DNA from 3 places in the Kribbella sp. CA-247076 genome. Region 2 is predicted to be linked to each of the others. Evidence: riboswitches for the same ligand, from Rfam matches in the RefSeq annotation. Region 2 holds a riboswitch; each other region holds the start of a gene.
The links. Region 2 has a riboswitch for cobalamin ahead of ACQPYZ_RS24525 (ribonucleoside-diphosphate reductase subunit alpha). Riboswitches for the same ligand answer to the same signal wherever they lie in the genome.
Positions count from the first base shown of each region.

Region 1: it holds a riboswitch for cobalamin, as region 2 does, so the genes downstream of both, ACQPYZ_RS15295 (magnesium chelatase subunit D family protein) here and ACQPYZ_RS24525 (ribonucleoside-diphosphate reductase subunit alpha) in region 2, are expected to answer to the same signal.
Region 3: it holds a riboswitch for cobalamin, as region 2 does, so the genes downstream of both, metE (5-methyltetrahydropteroyltriglutamate--homocysteine S-methyltransferase) here and ACQPYZ_RS24525 (ribonucleoside-diphosphate reductase subunit alpha) in region 2, are expected to answer to the same signal.

Region 1 covers NZ_CP192051.1:3,234,780-3,240,351, forward strand. Annotated here, with positions in the region: gene surE (5'/3'-nucleotidase SurE) at 1-518, shown strand, start outside; gene ACQPYZ_RS15290 (3-keto-5-aminohexanoate cleavage protein) at 509-1,195, opposite strand; cobalamin riboswitch at 1,255-1,380, shown strand; gene ACQPYZ_RS15295 (magnesium chelatase subunit D family protein) at 1,445-3,622, shown strand; gene cobO (cob(I)yrinic acid a,c-diamide adenosyltransferase) at 3,622-4,236, shown strand; gene ACQPYZ_RS15305 (cobyrinate a,c-diamide synthase) at 4,230-5,570, shown strand; gene ACQPYZ_RS15310 (cobalamin biosynthesis protein) at 5,567-5,572, shown strand, end outside.
Region 2 covers NZ_CP192051.1:5,209,912-5,215,483, forward strand. Annotated here, with positions in the region: gene ACQPYZ_RS24515 (Fic family protein) at 1-1,061, shown strand, start outside; gene ACQPYZ_RS24520 (DinB family protein) at 1,142-1,723, shown strand; cobalamin riboswitch at 1,792-1,947, shown strand; gene ACQPYZ_RS24525 (ribonucleoside-diphosphate reductase subunit alpha) at 2,081-4,954, shown strand; gene ACQPYZ_RS24530 (ribonucleotide-diphosphate reductase subunit beta) at 4,951-5,572, shown strand, end outside.
Region 3 covers NZ_CP192051.1:4,240,025-4,245,596, forward strand. Annotated here, with positions in the region: gene metE (5-methyltetrahydropteroyltriglutamate--homocysteine S-methyltransferase) at 1-1,242, opposite strand, end outside; cobalamin riboswitch at 1,372-1,596, opposite strand; gene ACQPYZ_RS20070 (prenyltransferase/squalene oxidase repeat-containing protein) at 1,794-4,553, shown strand; gene ACQPYZ_RS20075 (hypothetical protein) at 4,550-5,566, shown strand; gene ACQPYZ_RS20080 (energy-coupling factor transporter transmembrane component T) at 5,563-5,572, shown strand, end outside.

The DNA of each region.
Region 1 (5,572 bases), 2.0 Mb from region 2:
CGGTCGGTGCGTTCGGCGCGAAGCCCGACGTCGTCGTGTCCGGAATCAACCGCGGGCTCAACATCGGCGTCCCGATCTTCCACTCCGGCACGGTCGCCGCCGCGCTGACCGCGGCCGGCCAGGGTCTCTCGGCGGTCGCGGTCAGTATCGACTCCGACGACCCGGCGCACTGGCAGACCGCCGGCGCGGTCGCGGCCGAAGCGCTGACCTGGATCACGCCCGAGCCGGCCGGGACCGTGCTGACGATCAACGTCCCCGATCTCCCGCTCGACCGGCTGGCCGGTGTCCGGCACGCGTCGCTGGCGCCGATCAAGCGGTCCCGGATCACCGGCACGACGGCGCCGACCGGCGAGCCGATGATCGAGCTCGAGCCGCCGGCCGCGAACCCGGTCGCCGGTTCGGACGAGGCCCTGCTCGCCGCCGGCTTCGTCACGGTCACGCCGATCGTCGGCATCCGTGAAGTCAAGGACGACGCGGCCGCCACCGCCCTCGCGAAACGCCTCTCCAGCTACAGGTAGCCCAGGAGGTCCGCCGTGTCCCGGACCGATTCGCCGTCGGGCCCGGTCACCATGTCCTCCAGGCCGACGCGTACGTCGTGCCCCTGCGCCTGAGCCCACCGCAGCACCGGCCAGGCCCACTCGTTCTCGCCGTGCACGAGGACATCGGTCGTCGGCAGGACGTCGAGGACTGCCCGAGCGGCCGCGACGCCGTCCTGACCCGGTGACACGCCAGGGATCGCTTCGACCAGCACGCGGACGACCGGACCCGCCCACGCCACGTAGTCCCCGGCCGCGGCGGGCGTGAACAAACCGGCCTCGACCTCGATCCCGCGTTCGATCAACAGGTCGGCGACCTGTTCGGCACCCTCCTCGTGGAAGTTCACACTCGCGAAGTCCGGCCCACGGTCCCACTCCGCGATCAGCTCGAGCCGTTGCCACAGATCCGGCAGGATCTCCGCCCGGGTCGACACTCCGACCGGTACGCCGGGACATCGCTCCCGCACCGCGTCCACGGCCGCGCGGATGTCCGGCCAGCGCAGGCTCTCCCGCTCGTCCGGTCCGCGGGGATGGAGGTGCACCGCCTGTGCGCCCGCGCGAACTGCTGCCTCCGCGGCCGACGCGAGCTCGGCTGGCGTGATCGGCACTCCGGGGTGGTCGGCTCGCGAGCGGTCACCGTTCAGGCACGCTTTCACCATCACGACTCCACGCTAGCGGCGGTGTGAACCTGGTCGCTGAGGGTGGGGTGGGGTTGTGCCATGATCGAGCGGACGGTTGTGGAGGAACACCGGTGACCGGCTGCGGCCGGGAGTCCGGGGCGGTCCCGCCACTGTGACCGGGGTGACCCGGAAGCCAGGACATCCGCGTCCGTCCGCCGGCCTCGCGTGGTCCGGCGTACCAGCTGCCGAAGCGGGCGTGGACACCCGCTGGACGAAGGGATCCGCCCGATGCGGCCTGTTCCGACCAGCCTCACTCCTCGCGCGAGTGCCGGATTCCCCTTCACCGCGGTGGTCGGAATGCCGGAGCTGCAACTGGCGCTGGTCCTCGCGGCCATCTCACCGGCGATCGGCGGCGTCCTGATCCGCGGCGAGAAGGGCACCGCCAAGTCGACCGCGGTCCGGGCGCTCACCGAGATCCTGCCGGCCGTCGACGTCGTCCCGGGCTGCCGCTTCTCCTGCGATCCCGACCACCCCGACCCCGCGTGTCCCGACGGTCCGCACCCGTCCGCCGGGGAGTCCGGGTCGGGTCCCGGGGTGGGCACGCGGCCGGCGCGGTTGGTCGAGTTGCCGGTGGGTGCGACCGAGGACCGCGTGCTCGGGTCGCTGCACCTGGAGAAGGCGCTGGCCGAGGGCGTCACGGCGTACGAGCCAGGTCTGCTCGCGGCCGCGCACCGCGGGCTGTTGTACGTCGACGAGGTCAACCTGCTGCACGACCACCTGGTCGACGTACTCCTCGACGCGGCCGCCATGGGCCGCGCGACCGTCGAACGTGACGGCGTCTCGGTCACCCACCCGGCGCGGTTCGTCCTGGTCGGCACGATGAACCCGGAGGAAGGCGAGCTCCGCCCGCAACTGCTCGACCGCTTCGGCCTGACCGTCGACGTCGTCGCCAGTCGCGACCCCGCCGTCCGGGTCGAGGTGATGCGTGCGCGCCTCGCCTACGAGGCGGACCCGGCCGGCTTCACCGCACAGTACGACGCCGCGCAACGTGAGCTCGCCGAGCGCATCGTCAAGGCGCGCGATCTGCTGTCCGAGGTGATTCTGACCGACGGCGCCCTTCGGCAGATCGCGGAGATCTGCGCGTCCTTCGACGTCGACGGGATGCGCGCCGACCTGGTCACCGCGCGGACGGCGGTCGCGCACGCCGCCTGGTCCGGCCGGACGGTCGTCGAGGTGGACGACGTCCGCGCGGCCGCCAAACTCGCGCTCCCGCACCGCCGACGCCGCAACCCCTTCGATGCTCCCGGCCTGGACGAGGACCAACTCGAAGACGCCATCAACAACAGCACCCCACCCGACCCGGATCCCGACGACGACCCGGACGATCCTAACGGCCCCGGCGGCGGTGCGGACCCGTCGGATCCGTCCGACCCGGACGCCGGCCCTGCCGACCCCGCCGACCCCGGTTCCGCCGGGGCCGACCGCGCGGACGCCGACCGAGCGGACCGCGCTGAGGGGGACCGCGACCCAGCCGACCGTGACGAGACGGACCGCGACAAGGCGGACCATGGCAAGGCGGACCGTGAGAAGGCCGACCGTGATGAGGCGGGGCGGAAGGGCTCGGGGGTTGCTCCGGTGGGCGAGGTGGTCGGGAGCTCGGAGCCGTACAAGGCCCGGTTGCTGAGTGTTCAGGCCGCCGGTGCGGGTGTGGCCGGGCGACGTTCCCGGGCGATCACCGACGCCGGCCGCGTGGTGGGGGACCGGCCGCGCCTCGGTCGTGAGTCCGGTCGGCCGCATCTCCTTGCCACCATCCGTTCGGCGGCCCCACACCAGCACTCGCGCCACCACAGCGGCCCTGGCCTTGCCGTGCGTGCGTCCGACGTGCGGCTCGCCGTACGGGAGGGGCGTGAGGGCAACCTCGTGCTGTTCTGCGTCGACGCCTCCGGCTCGATGGGCACGAAGAAGCGCATGGGCGAGGTGAAGACGGCGATCGTCTCGCTGCTCCTGGATGCCTACCAGCGCCGCGACACCGTCGGCCTGGTCACGTTCGCCGGCGCGACCGCCACGGTCGCCCTCCCACCGACCGGCAGTGTCGATGCCGCCGTACGCCGCCTCGAGTCGCTCCCCACCGGCGGTCGGACTCCGCTCGCCGAGGGCCTGCTCCAGGCGGCCGAAGTACTCCGGATCGCCGCGATCCGGGACCCGCGTCGCCGCCCACTGCTGGTGCTCGTCACCGACGGCCGGGCGACCCACGGGGACAACGCCTTCGCGCGTGCCAAGCAGGCCGCCGGCTGGATCGCGCAGCAGGGGATCGCCACGGTCGTGGTCGACTGCGAGCCGCGCCGCGGCGTACGGCTCGGGCTGGCGGCCGAGCTCGCCGCCGACCTGTCCGCCGAGTACCTCGACCTCGGTGAAGTTGCTGCTGGCAACCTCATCCGGGCGGTCAGCGAGCGGAGGGCGGCCTGATGCCGAAGGGGCAGCCGAGCGTCGTACCGCAGGACGGCCTGACCACCCGGCAGCGGCGCAACCGCCCACTGCTGATGGTGCACACCGGCGAGATGAAGGGGAAGTCGACCGCCGCCTTCGGGATGGCGTTGCGCGGCTGGAACCAGGGCTGGAACATCGGCGTGTTCCAGTTCGTCAAGAGCGCGAAGTGGAAGGTCGGCGAGGAGAGCGCGTTCAAGGCGCTCGGTCAGCTGCATGCGGCGACCGGTCAGGGCGGCCCGGTCGAGTGGCACAAGATGGGCGAGGGCTGGAGCTGGTCGCGCAAGGCCGGCACCGAGGAGGACCACGCCGCCGACGCGCTCGAGGGCTGGCGGGAGATCCAGCGCCGGATCGCGGCCGAGACGCACGATCTGTACGTCCTCGACGAGTTCACGTACCCGATGAAGTGGGGCTGGGTCGACGTCGACGAGGTCGTCGACACCCTCGTCAACCGCCCCGGTCACCAGTACGTCGTCATCACCGGCCGGAACGCCGACCAGCGGCTGGTGGACGCGGCCGACCTGGTCACCGAGATGACCAAGGTCAAGCACCCGATGGACGCGGGACAGAAGGGCCAGAAGGGCATCGAATGGTGATTCCCCGGCTGGTCGTCGCGGCTCCCGCGTCGGGTGCCGGGAAGACGACGGTCGCCGTCGGCCTGATGGCGGCGTTGCGCCAGGCCGGGCACACGGTCGCGGGCTTCAAGGTCGGGCCCGACTACATCGATCCCGGCTTCCACGCGGTCGCCACCGGTCGTCCGGGCCGCAACCTGGACCCGATGCTGCAGGGCGAGGAGCGGGTCGCACCGTTGTTCGCCCACGGCGCCGCGAATGCGGACCTCGCCGTGGTCGAAGGAGTGATGGGCCTGTACGACGGCGCGCTCGGCACGGAGGGCTACGCGTCCACGGCTCACGTCTCGAAGTTGCTCCGCGCACCTGTCGTGCTGGTGGTGGATGCCTCCGCGGCCGGTCGCAGCGTCGGGGCCGTGGTCAACGGATTCGTTGCCTTCGACACCGCGGTGCGGATCGTCGGCGTGATCCTGAACAAGGTCGGCTCGGACCGGCACGAGGCCGAGGTCCGGGCCGGCGTCGCGCCCACCGGCGTACCCGTCCTCGGCGTCCTGCGCCGCGACTCGCGCCTCACCGTCCCCAGCCGCCACCTCGGCCTGGTCCCCGCCGACGAACAACGCACCCAGGCGGCCACGGCCGTCGAGGCAGCCGCCGAGCTCGTCCGCCACGGCGTCGACCTGGAGGCCTTCATCGCCGAGGCCCGCAAGGCGCCGGAGCTCGAGGTCCAGGCCTGGGACCCGACCACCGAGGTGGAGCCGGTTGGGAAGGGCCGGCCGGTGGTGGCGGTTGCCGGGGGACCGGTCTTCTCGTTCCGGTACCCCGAGACGGCCGAACTGCTGACCGCGGCCGGTGCCGACGTGGTCGCCTTCGACCCGCTCACCGACACGTTGCCAGAGGCAACCGCAGCGCTCTACCTCGGCGGCGGCTTTCCGGAGCTGCACGCCGAGGCGCTGTCCGCGAACAAGGAACTCCGTCGGCAGGTCGCGACCGAGATCGCGGCCGGCCTCCCGGTCGTCGCGGAATGTGCCGGCCTGCTGTACCTCTGCCGCGAGCTCGACGGACACCCGATGACCGGAGTCCTGCCAGCGACCGGACGCATGACCGGCAGCCTGACGCTCGGCTACCGGACGGCGATCGCCGCGACCTCGACCGCGTTCTTCGACGAGGGCCGCCGCGTCCGCGGCCACGAGTTCCACCGGACCACGGTCGACCTCGACACCGAGGTCCGGCCGGCCTGGCATCTCCCGGGCGGGGTCGAGGGAATCGCGCAGCCTCGCGTGCACGCGTCGTACCTCCACCTCCACTGGACGGCCACGCCCGACGTCCCCGCCCGCCTGGTGGCCGCCGGACTCGACAGATGAGT
Region 2 (5,572 bases):
TGGCACGTCTGCTGCTCCGGGCGGAGGCGGTGGGCTCGTCGCAGATCGAAGGGCTGGTCGTCGGGGCCCGGCGCCTGCTGAAGGCCGAAGTCCTGAGCGAGCGGCAACGGGACGTGACAGCCGAGGAGGTGCTCGGCGCGGTCGACGCGATGACCTGGGTGACCGAGTCCGTGCGGGCCGGCGACAAACTCGAGGTCGAACATCTCCTCGAGGCGCACCGGCACCTGATGAGCCACTCGCCGAATCCTGAGCTCGGCGGAGAGATCCGCTACCTGCAGAACTGGATCGGCGGCCGCTCCCCCGCCGAGGCGTACTACGTCCCGCCGCCGGCGCACCTGGTCCCCGACCTGCTGGCCGACCTGATGTCGTTCGTCCGCGAGTCCCGCCTGCCGGTGCTGGCGAAGACCGCGATCGCGCACGCCCAGTTCGAGACGATCCATCCCTTTGCCGACGGCAACGGCCGGACCGGGCGCGCGCTGATCCACCTCATCCTGCGCGCGGACGGGCTGGTCGAGCGCACCGTCCCGCCGGTGTCGCTGTCGCTCGCGACCCACGCCACCCAGTACGTCGAGGCGCTCACGGCCTTCCGGTACGTCGGCAAGCCGACCGGACCACGAGCCCGGACCGCGGCCAACCAGTGGTTGCTCATGTTTGCCGCCGCCTGCAGTCACGCCACCGCCGAAGCGGCGCGCTTCGAACGGACGACGGCCGACCTCAAGGCGGCCTGGCGGAAGCGGGCGGCGCCGATCCGGGCCGGCTCGGCCGTGGAACTGCTGATCGAGACGCTGCCCGCCGCGCCGGTGCTCACCCTGGCCGGCGCGGCCCGATTGATCGACCGGTCGCAGCAGGCCGCCAACCAGGCGCTTGCGCGGCTCGTCGAGGCCCGCGTGCTGCGCGAGGTCACCGACGGCCGGCGGAACCGGATCTACGAGGCGCCCGAGCTCATCGATGCCTTCACCCTGCTGGAACGCCGGTTCGCCAGCCCGGCGGCGGACACCCGGATCGCACCGCCTAGCAGACCAGTCCCGTCGAGGCCAGAACCGACACACCGCGCTCATTGACTTTCTCCTCCCGTTCGAGCCACAATTCGAACACATGTTCGATCGCAGTGCAAAATCCGACCGGGAGCGTGAGGAAAGTGATGCCGGAGCCGTTCGACTGGGACATCCTGCACCGCCCATCGGCGATGGCGATGGTCCGCGGGCAGCTCGGCTTCAGCTGGATGGTCTTGTCCGGCCGGCTCGCTGAGCTGACCGACGAGCAGTACTTCTGGCGCCCGAGCGGCGAGGCGCTGACCGTCGTCCGGCGCCACTACGCCGGCCGGTTCCGGTCGCTGGGCTCCGGGGAGTGGGTCGCCCAGTGGCCCGACGAGCCGGACCACCGCGGCCCCCGCACGATCGCGTGGCTGATCGCGCACCTGACCGAGCAGTTCTTCGAGCGCTGGGAGTGGACGTTCGGGGAGAGCCGGCAGGGCCGCGCCGACATCACCTTGCACGGCAACGCCCAGGATGCAGTGGCCTGGCTGACGCACTGGGTGGACGCCTGGCAGGAGTCGATCGCCGCGCTGGACGAGGCCGAGGTGATGACGGTCGGCCTCAGCCAGGCCTCCGAGCTCGACGCCGCCGAGCCGTTCGGCCACGTCGTACTGCGGCTCAACCGCGAGTTGATCCACCACGGCTCGGAGATCATGACGCTGCAGGACCTCTACGCCGCGGCGGCCTGAGACCAGCCGCGTCACACAATCTGCGAGAACACGGCGTGGCGTTTCAGGAAATGTCGGTGGCGCCACCTAGCATCACTACTGCTGGTGGTTCAGAGTGGTCGACACCACAACATGTGGGTCACTCTGAGGCAACAGGGGAATCCGGTGCGAATCCGGAGCTGCCCCGCAACGGTGAGCGGAAGCCTTCCGCAAGTCCGAGTACCTGCCACCGGCGCGCGCACCGCCGGTGCGCGCGGTCCGAGACCTCGAGGGCGGGTCGCAGGGCGTGACAGCGGTAGACCCGGCCGGTGCCGCCTGTCCCGTCGTGCTCCCCACCCCGAGTCGCGGCCCTTCGGAACTCGCGTGGAGAGAGCACCTGTGACCGTCACTTCCTCATCGCGACCGACGGCTGACCAGCCGGCCCGGTCGATCGAGCTGACCGTCGTCCGCCGCGACGGCACGAGTACGGCGTTCGACCAGTCGAAGATCGCCGTCGCCATGACCAAGGCGTTCCTCGCGGTCGAGGGCGCCGAGGCCGGTACGACGCACCGGGTCCGGGACCTGGTCACCGAGCTGACCGGCCGGGTCGTCGACGCCCTGACCAGCCGCGGCGACGCGCGGCGCAGTGTCCAGGTCGAGGACATCCAGGACCAGGTCGAGCTGGCGCTGATGCGCGCCGGCGAGCACCAGGTCGCCCGCGCGTACGTCCTCTACCGCGAGGAGCGCACCAAGGCCCGTACACCCGCCGACCCGGCCGGTGTCACCGAGAAGCCCGCGATCACCGTCCGCGCCGCCGACGGCAGCACGGCACCGCTGGACGTCGAGCGCCTGCGGGTGATCGTCGCCGAGGCGGCCGACGGTCTGGATGCGGTCGACCCGGAGCTCATCCTCGACGAGACCCTCGGCTCCTGCTACGACGGCATCGCGCAGCACGAGGTGGAGCTCGCGCTGGTGATGGCCGCCCGGTCGTACGTGGAGACCGAGCCGCAGTACAGCTTCGCCGCGTCCCGCCTGCTGCTGGACCAGATCCGCCGGGAGGCGCTCGGCCGCGTCCACGGCGAGCCGCGTCAGGCGATCCAGGCCGACATGACGACGGCGTACGCGGACTACTTCCCGGAGTACATCCGGACCGGGATCGAGGCGGGGCAGCTCGATCCGGAGCTGGCAGACTTCGATCTGACCAGACTCGCCGCGGCGATCCGGCCCGAGCGGGACCTGAACTTCGCGTTCCTCGGTCTGCAGACGCTCTACGACCGGTACTTGCTGCACATCGACAAGGTCCGGTACGAGCTTCCGCAGGCGTTCTTCCTCCGGGTCGCGATGGGGATGGCGCTGCGCGAGGACGACCGCGAGGCCCGGGCGATCCAGTTCTACGAGCTGCTCAGCTCGTTCCGGTTCATGTCGTCGACGCCGACGCTGTTCAACTCCGGCACCACCCGGCCGCAGCTCTCGTCGTGCTTCCTCACCACGGTCGAGGACGACCTGGCCGGCATCTTCACCAAGATCCGCAACAACGCGCTGCTGGCAAAGTACTCCGGCGGCCTCGGCAACGACTGGACGCCGGTCCGCGGCATCGGCGCGAAGATCCGCGGGACCAACGGCGAGTCGCAGGGCGTCGTACCGTTCCTGAAGATCGCCAACGACACCGCGGTCGCGGTCAACCAGGGCGGCAAGCGCAAGGGCGCGGTCTGTGCCTACCTGGAGACCTGGCACATCGACATCGAGGAGTTCCTCGACCTCCGCAAGAACACCGGTGACGAGCGCCGCCGGACCCACGACATGAACACGGCGAACTGGGTGCCGGACCTGTTCATGCAGCGGGTCGAGTCGGACGGCCAGTGGACGCTGTTCTCCCCGAACGAGGTCCCCGACCTGCACGACCTGTACGGCGCCGAGTTCGCCGCGGCCTACCAGCGGTACGAGGCCGCCGCGGACCGTGGTGAGATCAGGGTGTTCCGGCGGGTCCGGGCGGTCGAGCTGTGGCGGCGGATGCTGACCGTGCTCTTCGAGACCGGCCACCCGTGGATCACCTTCAAGGACGCCTGCAACCTGCGGTCGCCGCAGCAGCACGACGGCGTGGTCCACTCGTCGAACCTGTGCACCGAGATCACGCTGAACACCACCGTCGACGAGACGGCCGTCTGCAACCTCGGCTCGGTCAACCTGGTCGCGCATCTGACCGACGGCGGTCTCGACGCCGAGCTGCTCCGCGACACCGTCAAGACGGCGGTCCGGATGCTCGACAACGTGATCGACGTGAACTTCTACACCACGCCCGAGTCCGAGCGCGCCAACCAGCGGCACCGCCCGGTCGGTCTCGGCCTGATGGGGTTCGCCGACGCGCTGTTCGCACTGCGGATCCCGTACTCCTCGGACGCGGCGGTCGAGTTCGCCGACAGCTCGATGGAGCAGATCAGCTACCACGCGATCGAGGCGTCCAGCGATCTCGCCGCCGAGCGTGGCCGCTACTCGTCGTACGACGGTTCGCTGTGGAGCCAAGGTGTCCTGCCGATCGACTCGCTCGAGTTGCTGCGGACCGCCCGGGACGGTGACGTGATCGTTGACGAGGGCAAGCAGCTCGACTGGGACACGCTGCGGGCGAAGGTGCTCCGGGACGGGATGCGTAACTCGAACGTGATGGCGATCGCGCCGACCGCGACGATCTCCAACATCTGTGGGGTCAGCCAGTCGATCGAGCCGACGTACAGCAACCTGTTCGTGAAGTCGAACATGTCGGGTGAGTTCACCGTGGCGAACCCGTACCTCGTCGCCGACCTGAAGGCGCGCGGGCTGTGGGACCAGGTGATGGTGTCGGACCTCAAGTACCACGACGGCATCCTGGCCGGTATCGAGCGGATCCCGGCCGACCTGCGCGAGCTGTACGCGACCGCGTTCGAGATCGACCCGCAGTGGCTGGTCAGGGCGGCGTCGCGGCGGCAGAAGTGGATCGACCAGGCACAGTCGCTGAATCTCTACATGTCGGCGCCGTCGGGGCGGGCGCTCGACGAGCTGTATCGGTCGGCCTGGCGGCACGGCCTCAAGACGACGTACTACCTGCGTTCCCAGTCGGCCACTCACGTGGAGAAGTCCACTCTGAAGGGCACCGACGGCCGGCTGAACGCCGTACCCGTGACCGTCGCGGCGCCCGCAACGGTGCCGTCGCCGTCGCCCGACCCGCTCGCCGCTCCCCTGCCCGAACCCACCGGAGCTGTCTGCTCCCTCGACGACCCCGACTGCGAGGCCTGCCAGTGACCACGACCGACAACTCCTCCGGCCTCGGCTCGATCTCGGTCGGCGCGGACCGGGTGCACGTCGCCGACAAGGCGATGATCAACGCACGCGCCGACGTCAACCAGTTGCTGCCGCTGAAGTACCGCTGGGCCTGGGAGAAGTATCTTGCCGGGTGCAACAACCACTGGATGCCGACCGAGGTGTCGATGCAGGCGGACATCGCCCTATGGAAGTCGCGGGACGGCCTCACCGACGACGAGCGGCTGATGCTCAAGCGCAACCTCGGCTTCTTCGCAACGGCGGAGTCGCTGGTCGCGAACAACATCGTCCTGGCCGTCTACCGGCAGCTGACCAACCCCGAGTGCCGGCAGTACCTGCTGCGCCAGGCGTTCGAGGAGGCCGTGCACACGCACACCTTCCAGTACATCTGTACGTCGCTCGGCCTGGATGAGGGCGAGTTGTTCAACATGTACCGGGAGGTCCCGTCGATCTCGGACAAGGACGCCTGGGCGCTGAAGTACACCCAGCACCTGGAGGACCCGGACTTCCGGACCGGCACGCCCGAGACCGACACTGCGTTCCTGCGCGACCTGATCGCGTTCTACGTGGTGTTCGAGGGGATGTGGTTCTACACCGGGT
Region 3 (5,572 bases), 970 kb from region 2:
CGCCGCGGTGACCGCCGCGGCCCGTGCCCGGACCGCCGGGTTGTTCGTCAGGGGCGAGGACGCCCGGGACGCCAGCGCCTCGCGGTTCGCGTCGAGGACGGCCGCGATCGCCTCGGTGCCTTCGGTGATACCGGTGGCCAGCGCCGCGATCTCGGCGGTCTTCTGCCGGGCGAAGGCGAGCCACGGCCGCACCTCGGGATCGAGCTCGGTCTCGGCGGATACGTCGATCGGAACGTGCAGCAGCGAGCACGAGGCGGCCACGTCCACGTGGTCGACCAGGCCCATCAGCTGGGCGAGCACCGAGAGCGAGGCGGACAGGTCGTTGATCCAGATGTTGCGGCCGTTGACCACCCCCGCGACCAGGCGCTTGCCGCGAAGGCCGGGGACCGCGGCCAGGTCGTCGAGATTCGCCGCGGCCGGGCCGGTGAAGTCGATCGCCAGACCGTCGACCGGAGCGTCGGCCAGCACCGGCAAGGCGTCACCGAGCCGGTCGAAGTACGAGGCCACGAGCAGCTTCGGGCGGTCGGTGAGACCGCCCAGCGTGCTGTACACCCGGGCCACGGCGTCGAGCTCGTCGGCGGTGCGGTCCTGGACCAGGGCCGGCTCGTCCAGCTGGACCCACTCCGCCCCCGCGGCGCGCAGGTCGGCCAGCACCTCGGCGTACGCCGGGAGGATCCGCTCGAGCAGGGACAGTGGCTGGAAGTCCTCCGCCACGCCGGGCGCCGGCTTGGCCAGCAGGAGATAGGTGATCGGCCCGACCAGGACCGGCCGGGCCTTGAGGCCCAGCGCCACGGCTTCCTGCAGCTCGGAGACCTGCTTGCTGGAGTCGACGGTGAACGTCGTGTCCGGGCCGAGCTCCGGCACCAGGTAGTGGTAGTTGGTGTCGAACCACTTCGTCATCTCCAGCGGCGCGACCTCCTGGGTGCCGCGGGCCATCGCGAAGTACCCGTCCAGCGGGTCCGCGTCCACGGAGGCCCGGTGTCGCTGCGGAATCGCCCCGAGCAGGACGGTCGTGTCCAGCACGTGGTCGTAGTACGAGAAGTCACCGGTCGGCACTTCGCCGATCCCGTCGGCGACCAACTGCTGCCAGTTGGCCTTGCGAAGGTCCGCGGCGGTCTGCCGGAGGGCGTCGGCCGTGACCGTGCCCTTCCAGTAGCCCTCGACGGCCTTCTTCAGTTCACGATGGGAACCCTGCCTGGGGTAGCCGTACACGGTGGCCCGTGCTGCCGACTTGCTGTTCAAGCGTCTCTCCTTAGCGAGCCTGTCTCGAAAGACCCTCGACCCGGTGGGAGAGCACGCCGACGCCGCCGGTCGCACCCGGCCACGCCCGTCGACCTTCCCACGAGGTCACGCGGTCACCGCCGTACGCCGGGCGCACGGTGGGCAGTGGCAGGTCTTCGGACTCGGGGGCACGCCCGGCTGTATCAGTTGCCGGACACCTACTGGCCGTCGCTTCCCAGGTCCGGCTGGACCCAGTGCTTCCTGACGGCGGTCGTTCCCCCTCACCGCTGCGGGGCAGTCCCGGACTCACACCGGGTTCCCTCTTACGACGATCTGACTGGCTGCCAGACCGAACCAGCTGCCCAGCCAGCTTACCCGCGCGACCCGAGGCGAGGTCGAGAGCGCACAGAGTGCGAACAGACACGTTCGTGCGGGTTTCCCGGTGGGCGCGTGGGAAGGTAACCTACTGTCGCTTCCCGGGCTGTGCCCGGAAGTGCGTGACGACCTGACGTGTGGGGGAAGCCGGTCGAAGTCCGGCGCTGACCCGCAACCGTAGGCGGAGGGCGACCTCCGTGAGCCGGAATGCCTGCCGACGGGTCTGCGACTCCACACCCGTCGTGGTCTACGGGCGGAGTCCGGGACGGCGACCGCCGTTCCTGATCGGTCACCGCGACCGATGGGGGCCGGTGACCGTGCTGGGCGACGCATCGCGGACCGCCCAGCCGAAGTCAGGTTCGATGCGCACCTCCGCCCGCCGTTGGACGACCGCGGTTTTCGCCGCGACGCTCACCCTCGCCCCGACGATCGCCGCGCACGCCTCGCCCGTCTCGTCCGCCGACGACGCGCGGACCGAGCGCCGTACGACGGCTGCCGCGTCCCCGGAGGCGGGCGCGGCCGCAGCCTGGATGGCCGGTCAGCTGGTCGACGGCGCGATCCCCGGGTTCGCCAACCCGGACTGGGGTCTGACGATCGACACCCAGTGGGCGCTGATCGCGACCGAGGCCGATCCCGCGGTGATCCGTTCGGTCGTGAAGGCCGTCTCCGAGCACGTGCCGGACTACGCCGGCCCGGGCTGGTACCCGGATCCGGACGCCCGGATCGCCGGCGCGACCGCGAAGATCCTGCTGGCCGCGGTCACCGCCGGCCAGGACTACCGCGACTTCGGCGGCCGGAACATGCGGCAGGAGACCCTCGACCTGCTCGCCGGCCCCGACGCGGGCGTCGAGGAGGGCCGGATCCGCGACTTCGGCACCGGCAACGACGACACCAACATCTTCAGCCAGTCCCTCGCCGTGATGGGCCTGGCCCGGTCCGGCGGCGTACCCGAGGCCGCCGTGAACTTCCTCGTCCGGCAGCAGTGCGCCGACGGCTACTTCCGGATGTTCTACAACGACAAGCTCACCTGCGACGAGGGTCAGGGCGCACCCGACGGCGACGGTACGGCGATGGCCGTGCAGGCGCTGATGACCGCGCAGAACTACGGCATCGGCGGAGTCGACGACGAGATCCTCAAGGGCCTGACCTGGCTGACCTCGGTGCAGAAGCCGGACGGCTCGTTCGGCGGCGGGGTCTCGACCGAGGGCTCGAACACGAACAGCACCGGCCTGGTCGCCCAGGCCCTCGTCGGCGGTGGCCGCACGGCGGCCGCGGACAAGGCGAAGGACTGGGTGGCAAGCCTGCAGCTCACCGCCGAGAACGTCGGTGCCGCCGCCGACCACGTCGGCGCGATCGCGTACAACGGCGAGTCGCTCGCGGATGCGGTTGCCAACGGCATCAACCTCGGCATCGACCAGTGGCGCCGGGCCACCCCGCAGGCGGTGTTCGCGCTCGCCCCGGTGCCGTTCGCCGACCTGGCCTGGACCGACCCGGACCCGCCGACCGACCCGACCCCGTCCCCGACGGTGACCGTCACCGCCACGGCGACGGCCACGGCGACGGTGACGACGACCGCCCGGCCGACGTCGACGCCGACGGTCACGAAGACCCTGCCGGGCAAGCCGCCGACGACGGTCCCGGGCCCGACCGTCGTCCACACGAGCACGCTCCGGCCGCCGCCGCTCCCCCGCGCGACCACGACGAGCACCCGCACGGTCGTGGTGATGCCGACGTTGCCCGCGCTGCCACGACCGACGACCACCGTCACGACGACGATGTCACCGACTCCGCAGCAGACCACTTCGGCGCCCACGACCACCGCCGGACCGAGTGGCCGCGACGCCGACGACACGGCGCAGTACCTGCTCTCCAGGCTCACCGGCGGCAACCACGTCGAGGTGGACAAGGACGGCAAGCGCTACGTCGACTACGACGCGACCGTCGACCTCGGACTCGCACTCCGGCAGGCCGGCAAGCTGCCCGGGTCGGTCGGGGCGATCGCCTCGCTGATGGCGCAACCCGACGCGGTCGCCGCCTACGCCCACGGCGTGCCCTACGACGAACCGAACGCCCGGTACGCCGGTCCGCTCGCGAAGCTCACACTGCTTCTCGCGCTGTCCTCCAAGGATGCCGTCGGCAACGACCTCGCCGGTGAACTGGCCGCCCGGGTCCAGGCCGACGGGCGGATCACCGACCAGAGCAAGTCGGGCGACCAGTCCGACCTCACCAGCCAGGCGTACGGAGTACTCGCGCTCGTCGCCGCGAACCGGGCCGATGACGCGAAGCGTGCCGTCGATGCGCTCTTGCGCCAGCAGTGCGGCGACGGGTCGTTCCCGGCGAAGTTCGGGCCGGCCGAACAGCGGTGCCAGACCGGCGACATCGCCGCCACCGCGATCGCCGTACAGGCGCTGAACGCGGTTCGGCCCGGCGCCGAGCCGGCCGCGCCCACAGCCACCCTGCAGAAGGCGGTCAAGGCGCTGACCGATCGGCAGGACGCCGACGGCGTGTGGAAGGCCGGGTGGCAGCAGGACGGTCAGCCGAGCATCCCGGCGACGTCGGCCGCGATGGTCGCGCTGCGCTCGGTCGGCCTGGAGACCGCGGACGCGGCGACCCGGCTGAAATCAGCGATCGCCGCCGACGGTGGTCTGCCGGTCCGTCCCGGCGGGACCAGCGACCCGGACGCGAGCGCCGCCGCGCTGCCCGCGCTCACGGGCACGTCGCTGCTCACGATCGACACCGACGTACTGACCCGCGGAACGACCGCGCCGTTCGCCGAGGGTGCGACCGAGACGACCACGACGCAGGCCGCGACCACCAGTCAGGACCTCGGGCCGTGGTGGCTCTGGGCCGGTCTGGCCGTGGTGCTCGTGGTCGGCGGAGCTGCCCTCGGTTGGCTGGTCACCACCCGCCGGTCGCCGGCCCGGCGATCCGCCCCGACCCGGACCGGGTCCCGATGAGACGACTCACCGCGGTTCTTGCCGGACTGCTGCTGATCGCGGCACCCCTGCACGCCTCGGCGGTCGACCCCTCGCGCGGCACGCCCGGGTTCTGCCCGACCGACGAGGGTGTGACCGTGGTCATCGACTTCCAGGCCCTCGGCGGTACGACGATCGTCCGATGTGCACCCGGACCGGTCGGCCCGGGGTTCACCGGTCACTCCGCGCTCGTCGACGCAGGCATCCAACTCCAGGGCACCCGACGGTGGGGTGAGGCGTTCATCTGCCGGCTCGAGAACCGCCCGGGCCCGAACGAGGTGGTGCCGATCGCCGGCCGGCCGAAGTACAAGGAACCCTGTATCGACACCCCACCGGCCTCCGGCTACTGGTCGTACTGGCATGCGACCAACGGCGGTCAGTGGCAGTACAGCCAGTGGGGCGTGAAGAACCGTGACGCGATCCGCGGCGGCTTCGAGGGGTGGTCGTTCTCGCTGAACGCGACCGCGCAGACGAATCCCAAGCCGCGGATCACCCCGCGCCGCCCCGGCAGCGCACCGCAACCCACCACCGGTCAGCCGACCCAGCGCCCGACCGGCAACGATCCCGGCGAGAAGCAGCAGCCGAACCAGCCGGGCACGAACACCGGACCGAACGGTACGTCGCTCGATCCGAACGACGGCCCCGGCGGCGACTCGACCACCACGATCGGCGGCCAGCAGACCGGGGACCCGGGCAGCAACACCAATGAGCCCGGCCCGACGCAGTCCGGGCAGGTCGCCCCGTCGCCGGGACAGTCGACCGCTCTCCCGCCGGGGCTGCCGCGGGAGGGCGCGCCGCCAGCCGCCGAACCCCGGCCTAGCGAGTCGACCACCGACGTCGAGTGGACCGGCGGTGAACCAGTTGCTGCAGGCAACCAGACCGGTACGGTGTCCCGCGCGGTGCCGGTGTCGACGGTCCTGACCGGGTTCGCCGCGATCCTCCTGATCGGGGCCGCCGTGCTCACCGCGCAGTACCGGCGCAGCAGACGCTCGTGACGGCGT